Duganella zoogloeoides: one gene and its partner. The protein of the gene in region 1 binds, or shares a complex with, the protein of each later gene. Links are inferred from orthologs where the notes say so. Each region holds a gene or a part of one and is shown on either strand. Other genes may lie near its edges. The genes, in order: eno and SR858_RS04835.

Region 1 (3,295 bases):
GTCAACATCGAGTACATCGACTCGGAAGAGATCGAAACCACCGGCTGCGCCGAGCTGGCCAAGTACGACGCCATCCTGGTGCCGGGCGGCTTCGGCAAGCGCGGCGTGGAAGGCAAGATCATGGCCGCCCAGTTCGCCCGTGAAAACAAGATCCCTTACCTGGGCATCTGCCTGGGCATGCAGGTGGCGCTGATCGAATATGCGCGCCACAAGGCAGGTTTGACCACCGCCAACTCCACCGAGTTCGACCTCGATACCGCGCAACCCGTGGTGGCCCTGATCGACGAGTGGCAAGGCCAGGACGGCAAGGTTGAAAAACGCGACGAGAATTCCGACCTGGGCGGCACCATGCGCCTGGGCGCGCAAACCTGCGAGATCAAGCCGGGTACGCTGGCTGCCGAGATCTACGGCGCGGTCGTGACCGAGCGTCACCGTCACCGCTACGAAGCCAACAACCATTACCTGCCGCGCGTGGAAGCTGCCGGCCTGGTGGTGGCGGCCCGTACGCCGACCGAGGACCTGTGCGAAATCATGGAACTGCCACGCACCGGCGACAACGCCCACCCGTGGTACATGGGCGTGCAGTACCACCCTGAATTCAAATCGACGCCACGTGACGGCCATCCGCTGTTTACTTCGTACATCAAGGCGGCACTGGCCCACAAGGCTGCTGGCGGCAATCGCTCCACTGATGGTCAACTGCAAGGAGAGGCGGCGTAACTGCGCTGTCAGCTTCAACCAAGGCAGTCTGCCCGGTGCGTGCGTGTAGCCATAAGCGCCCGCACTGGGTTATATTCCCGTTATTATTTCACTCGCACATGCGCGCAAGATGCAGCGAGCGGACTCTGTTTCGTCTAACTTTGGAGAATTAAATGAGTGCTATTGTTGATATTATCGGCCGTGAAATCATCGACTCGCGCGGCAATCCAACCGTCGAATGCGACGTGTTGCTGGAATCGGGCGTGATGGGCCGCGCGGCTGTGCCGTCGGGCGCATCGACCGGTTCGCGCGAAGCGATCGAGCTGCGCGACGGCGATCCGAAGCGTTACTTCGGCAAGGGCGTGCTGCAAGCCTGCGAAAACATCAACACCGAAATCTCGGAAGCGATCATGGGCCTCGACGCCAATGAGCAAGCGTTCCTGGACCGCACTCTGATCGACCTCGACGGTACCGAAAACAAGAGCCGCCTGGGCGCCAACGCCATGCTGGCCGTGTCGATGGCCGTGGCCAAGGCCGCTGCCGAAGAAGCGGGCCTGCCGCTGTACCGCTACTTCGGCGGTTCGGGCGCGATGCAGCTGCCCGTGCCGATGATGAACGTGATCAACGGCGGCGCGCACGCCGACAACAACCTGGACATCCAGGAATTCATGATCATTCCAGTGGGCGCACCATCGTTCAAGGAAGCCGTGCGTTACGGCGCGGAAGTGTTCCACACCCTGAAAAAGATCCTGCACAAGAAGGGTCTGAGCACCGCCGTGGGCGACGAAGGCGGTTTCGCGCCATCGCTGGCCAACCATGAGGAAGCCATCAAGCTGATCATCCAGGCCATCGAAGAAGCCGGCTACGAGCCAGGCACCCAGATCGCACTGGGCCTGGACTGCGCCGCGTCGGAATTCTACAAGAACGGCAAGTACGAACTGGAAGGCGAGGGCCTGTCGCTCACCGCCACCGAGTTCACCAACCTGCTGGCCACCTGGTGCGACAAGTACCCGATCATCTCGATCGAAGACGCGATGCACGAAGGCGACTGGGACGGCTGGGCGATTCTGACCAAGGAACTGGGCCAGAAGGTGCAACTGGTGGGCGACGACCTGTACGTCACCAACACCAAGATCCTGAAAGAAGGCATCCAGAAAGGCATCGCCAACTCGATCCTGATCAAGATCAACCAGATCGGCACCCTGACCGAAACTTTTGCTGCCATCGAAATGGCCAAGCGCGCCGGCTACACCGCCGTGATCTCGCACCGTTCGGGCGAGACCGAAGATTCGACCATTGCCGATATCGCTGTTGGCCTGAACGCCCTGCAGATCAAGACCGGCTCGATGTCGCGTTCGGACCGCATGGCCAAGTACAACCAGCTGTTGCGCATTGAAGAAGATCTGGGCGACATCGCTTCCTACCCAGGCCGCGACGCCTTCTACAACCTGAAGTAATTCTGTACCGAGCGGCCGGAACTTCCCGGCCGCTTTTTTATACTCCCTATTCCATGCGTCTGATTACACTAGGCCTGGCAGTCCTGCTGCTGTTGATACAGTACCCGCTCTGGCTGGGCAAGGGCGGCTGGCTGCGCGTGGCCGATTTCGAGGCCCAGGTCGATGCGGCCCACAAGAAAAATGCGGAGCTGCTGGCCCGCAATGCCAAGCTCGATTCCGAAGTGCGCGACCTCAAGGACGGCACCGGCGCCGTCGAAGAACGCGCCCGTTACGAGCTCAGCATGATCAAGGAAAACGAGATTTTCGTGCAAATCGTCGGCAAGGGCCATTCCGTGCCGAACGTGCCGCTGGCAGCGCCGCCGTCGGCCGATGCTCCTGCCCGCCCGACGTCCACTTCCGCCCATTGAACATGGTCTGGCGCGCCATCATGCTGTGGACGATGCTCGCACTGGGCGCGATGTCCGGCCCGGTGCTTGCCGCTGCTGTCCCACCTGGCGTTGCTACCGCTGCCGCAATTGCCGCTGCGGCCGTTACCTCCGCTGGCGCTGTTGACGCCTGCATTCCCCTGCGCATCGGCTACATCGACCAGCACCGCCCGCCGTACTGGATGGGCGAGGGCGAGCAGGTGCCTGAACCGCCCGGCGCTGCCGTGGATTTGATGCGCGACGCTGCCCAGGCCGCCGGCTTCGGCTGTGCGCCCACGCTGGTACGGTTGCCGCCGGCGCGCCTGCGCGTGGCGCTGGCCAATGGCGACATCGACATGTCGCCGCTCGGTGAAATGCCCACTTATCCGGCGGGCATCGCGCTGCCGCGCGACAAGAAGGGCAACATCGACCTCGAGCGTGCCATGCACAACACCCTGGTGGTGCTGGTACGCGCCAGGGACAAGCTGCCCGCGACCACCGATCCAATGCAGTACTTCAAAGGCAAGGTGCTGGGCGTGGCGCTCGGGCAAAGCTATACTGCACGTCTGCGCGAGGCCGGCCTGAGCATCGATGACGGCGGCCGCGATCTCGAGCGCAATATCGAAAAACTGCGGCTTGGCCGCGTCGATGGCGTGGTGGCGGCGGCCGTGGTGCCCAAGCACCTCAAGCTCATGCTGGACCGCTACAAGGGCGCCATCGTGCAACTGCCACAGC
Region 2 (4,190 bases), 130 kb from region 1 along the record:
CTGCGATATTGATTACTTGTAGTATGTAAGCTTGAGGATTTGGCTCTCAACGTTGCTGCTCACCGCCTGTATTTCTCTGCCGTCCTTATGGGCCGCATGGAGGTGTACAGGTGATGCGAGCCCGCGGCCTGACGTTCAGCCTCTCAGCGCCCAGTTGCGTCCGCAGCGCCGGTTACCTCCCGCGCTGCTGCTCCGCACAGAATGGGCAATACCCCCCGCAATCGTTCTGACTCTTCGCGTATACCCCAAAACCTTCGTCGCCGGCTTCCACGAGCCGACGGCATAGAGCTGGCCTACGGGTCGCGGAGTTAAAAAAATGAAACGCATGTTGTTTAATGCTACGCAGCAAGAAGAGCTGCGCGTAGCGATTGTCGATGGTCAGAAACTGATCGATATCGATATCGAAACCGCCGGACGCGAACAGCGCAAGTCCAACATCTACAAAGGCGTGATCACCCGCATCGAACCATCGCTCGAAGCTTGCTTCGTCAGCTACGGCGAAGATCGCCACGGTTTCCTCCCATTCAAAGAAGTAGCGCGAACTTATTTCAAGGAAGGCGTCGATGTTCGCAACGCGTCCGTCAAGGAAGCATTGCGCGAAGGCCAGGAAATCATGGTCCAGGTCGAAAAGGAAGAGCGCGGCAATAAAGGCGCCGCCCTGACCTCTTTCGTGTCGCTGGCCGGTCGCTACCTGGTCCTGATGCCGAACAACCCGCGCGGTGGTGGTGTTTCGCGTCGCGTCGAAGGTGAAGAGCGCCAGGAACTGCGCGAGACCATGGACAAGCTCGACCTGCCAGCAGGCATGTCGGTCATCGCCCGCACCGCCGGCATCGGCCGCAACGTCGATGAACTGCAATGGGACTTGAACTACCTGATGCAACTGTGGCGCGCGATCGAAGGCGCTGGCAAGTCGGCTTCCGGCGCCTTCCTGATCTACCAGGAGTCGTCGCTGGTGATCCGTGCCATCCGCGATTACTTCCAGCCCGATATCGGCGAGATCCTGATCGATACCGACGAGATTTACGAGCAGGCACACCAGTTCATGAGCCACGTGATGCCCGACATGGTGCACCGTGTAAAGCGTTACAGCGACGACGTGCCGCTGTTCTCGCGCTTCCAGATCGAACACCAGATCGAAACCGCCTACAGCCGCACCGTGCCGCTGCCATCGGGCGGCGCCATCGTCATCGACCACACCGAAGCCCTGGTGTCCGTTGACGTCAACTCGGCCCGCGCCACCCGCGGTTCCGACATCGAAACCACCGCCTTCAACACCAACTGCGAAGCGGCCGAAGAAGTGGCCCGCCAGCTGCGCCTGCGCGACCTGGGCGGCCTGATCGTGATCGACTTCATCGACATGGAAGTGGCCAAGAACCAGCGCGAGGTCGAACAACGCCTCAAGGATGCGCTGCACCACGACCGTGCCCGTGTCCAGATGGGCAAGATTTCGCGCTTCGGCCTGATGGAACTGTCGCGCCAGCGCCTGCGTCCGTCGCTGTCGGAAGGTTCGCACGTGACCTGCCCGCGCTGCTCCGGCACCGGCCACATCCGTGATACCGAATCGTCGGCCCTGCAAGTCCTGCGCATCATCCAGGAAGAGGCGATGAAGGAAAACTCGGCCACCATCCACGTGCAAGTGCCCGTCGATGTGGCAGCGTTCCTGCTCAACGAAAAACGCGGCGAAGTGCTGAAAATCGAGAACCGTCACCGCATTTCCGTGATTCTGATCCCGAACAAGCACCTCGACACGCCGCACTACAAGCTTGAGCGCATCAAGCATGACGATCCGCGCCTGGAGGACAGCCAGGCCAGCTACAACCTGGCCGAGCAAGCGGAAACCGACATGGCCTACAGCAAGCGCCAGAAGGAAGAAGCCAAGCCACGCCAGGAAGCCATGGTCAAGACCATCACCCCTGACCAGCCAGCACCGCTGGTCGAGCGCAAGCCGGCCGAAACCGTCATCACGCCAGCCCCGGCCCCGGTGCCGGCGCCAGCGCCGAAAGGTTTCTTTGCCAAGCTGTTCAGCTTCCTGAGCCCGGAACCGGCGAAACCGGTCCTGCCGCAGCAGCCGACCATCGTGGTCAAGGCGCCGTCGCCGGACCGTAATGCCGACCGCAACGCCACCCGTGGCCCCCGCGGCCGTACCCGCACCGGCAAGAATGGCCGTCCGGAACGCGAAGAGCGCGAACCAGGCGCCGCCCGTCCGGTATCGGACGAGACCAAGGCCGCCGACGCCGGCCGCCCGGCCCGTCCACCGCGTCCACCACGCGAACCGCGTGAAGGCCGTGAGCCACGCGAAGGCCGCGACAATGCACCAGCAGACGGCCAGCCGCCACGCGAACGCACTGAACGCGCCGAGCGTCCTGAACGCGCGGAACGTCCCGAGCGCGGCGAGCGTCCGGAACGTGGTGAGCGTCCGCCACGCGAACCGCGTCCACCACGTGAACCACGTGCCGACAAGGCGCCGGTGGAAGCCAAGGTTGATGAGCTGGCACTGGGCGCAGGAGCACCGGTTGCCGCAGCGTCGGTTGCCGCCTCGGGCACCTTCGCAGCAGGCGTGTTGGCCCCTGCGACGGGTCCTGAAGCCGAAGCCACCAGCATCCTGAAAACCGCACCGAATGCCGGTCCGGAAGGCGAAGCGCAAGACCTGGCAGGCGAAGGCGATGAGCCGCGTCGTCGCCGTCGTCGTGGCGGCCGCAACCGTAACCGCCGTGATCGTGATGGCGAAGGCCAGGACAACGAGGCAGGCGAAGGCAGTGAGGGCGCCGATGGCGAGCAAGGCTACGCCGAGCACGATGGTGCGCAAGTCGCAGCCGTTGCAGCACCGGCAGCAGCCGCAGCCGCCGCAGTTGAGGCTGCTCCTGCCGCCGAACAAGCGCCGGCACCAGTTGCCGAGCCTGTCGTGGCAGCAGCCACGCCGGCAGCGGACGTCGCCCCGGCCGCGCCAGTTGTTGCCAAGGCGCCAGCCCCGGCAACAGTGGAAGTCGCCAGTGAAACAGCACCAGCAGTAGCAGAGCCGGCCGCTCCGGTGGCCGCAGCAGCGCCAGTGGTATCGGTAGCAGCACCGACCGCAGCGCAAGCGCCAGCAGCACCGGTGGCAACTGCCACTGAAGCACCACTGGCACCTGCTGCGCCTGCTGAGCAGGTTGCACCAGCAGCGCCGGCCGTGGCAGAAGCCGCGCCAGCGCCGGTGGCAGCAGCCGAGGTGGAAGCGCCAGTTGCGCCCGTTGCGCCAGCAGCGGTGGCCGCAGCGCCTGTAGCCGAAGCCGCTGTGGTAGCAGCCCCTGTAGCAGCACCGGCGGTTGCCGAAGCAGCGCCAGCACCAGTTGCAGAGGCGCCAGTCCCTGCACCAGTGGCGGCTTCTGCTCCAGTAGCGACTGCTGCTCCTGCTGCGGTGGAGGCTCCGGCCCCTGCTCCAGTGGCAACTCCGGCACCAGCACCAGTCGCAGCACCTGCCCCAACCGCAGCGCCTGCACCTGTGGCAGCAGCGACCCCGGCCGACCTGCAAGCCGTGCTCGGCTCCGCCGGCCTGACCCTGGCGGCCACCGATCCGGAAAAACTGCGCGCCGCGCAGGAAGCTGCCGCCAAGGTGGTAGCGCCGGTCCGCGTGCCACGCGAGCGCAAGCCGCTGCCGCCGCAGAACGACGAGCCGATGGTGCAGATCGACACGCGCCGCTGATCGTTGCGGTGAGCTGATCAAAGGGAAGCCTCGCGCTTCCCTTTTTTTATGCACTGTCGCAGCCGGCAAAAGCTCATCGGGCACGGTTGCCCTGGCCGGGTGTATGGCTACGAGCAACGCCCGCTCGTGGTATCGTAAGCACATGGCGCAGTCAGTACAGCGCGGAACTACCTTTCAATCCCAGCAAGTTTAGAGTTCAGACCACGAGTCATGTCAGAGAAAGTCATCATGATGACCGCGCAGCGCGCCAGCGCGCCGGCCATCCCCTTCCCGCTCGAAGCGCCCACCGGATTGCTTGCCGACCGCCTGGCGCGGCCGCTGCACGACCTGCGCATCTCGGTCACCGACCGCTGCAATTTCCGCTGCGTGTACTGCATGCCCAAGGCGGTGTTCAACAACGATTACCAGTACCTGCCGCATACCGCGCTGCTGTCGTTCGAGGAAATTACCCGTATCGCCCGCATCTTCATTGCCCACGGCGTCGAAAAAATCCGCCTGACCGGCGGCGAAC

What was found.
Region 2: the proteins of eno (region 1) and SR858_RS04835 are in contact, whole or in part, in a solved structure (PDB 2FYM), measured with the Escherichia coli proteins. The link is inferred for Duganella zoogloeoides from one-to-one orthologs.

What each region holds. Positions count from the first base shown.
Region 1 is NZ_CP140152.1:1,235,590-1,238,884, forward strand. The notes cover bases 31-3,014. They hold eno (phosphopyruvate hydratase), read left to right. Parts: upstream 31-872; coding sequence 873-2,156; downstream 2,157-3,014. Other genes in these bases: SR858_RS05440 (CTP synthase), read left to right, coding at 31-720; ftsB (cell division protein FtsB), read left to right, coding at 2,210-2,563; SR858_RS05455 (transporter substrate-binding domain-containing protein), read left to right, coding at 2,584-3,014. Outside these bases: more of SR858_RS05440, read left to right, coding at 1-30; more of SR858_RS05455, read left to right, coding at 3,015-3,295. UniProt on the Escherichia coli protein: Catalyzes the reversible conversion of 2-phosphoglycerate (2-PG) into phosphoenolpyruvate (PEP). It is essential for the degradation of carbohydrates via glycolysis.
Region 2 is NZ_CP140152.1:1,103,808-1,107,997, reverse strand. What follows is about bases 1-3,879. They hold SR858_RS04835 (Rne/Rng family ribonuclease), read left to right. Parts: upstream 1-316; coding sequence 317-3,679; downstream 3,680-3,879. In the rest of the region: GTP 3',8-cyclase MoaA, read left to right, coding at 3,890-4,190. UniProt on the Escherichia coli protein: Endoribonuclease that plays a central role in RNA processing and decay. Required for the maturation of 5S and 16S rRNAs and the majority of tRNAs. Also involved in the degradation of most mRNAs.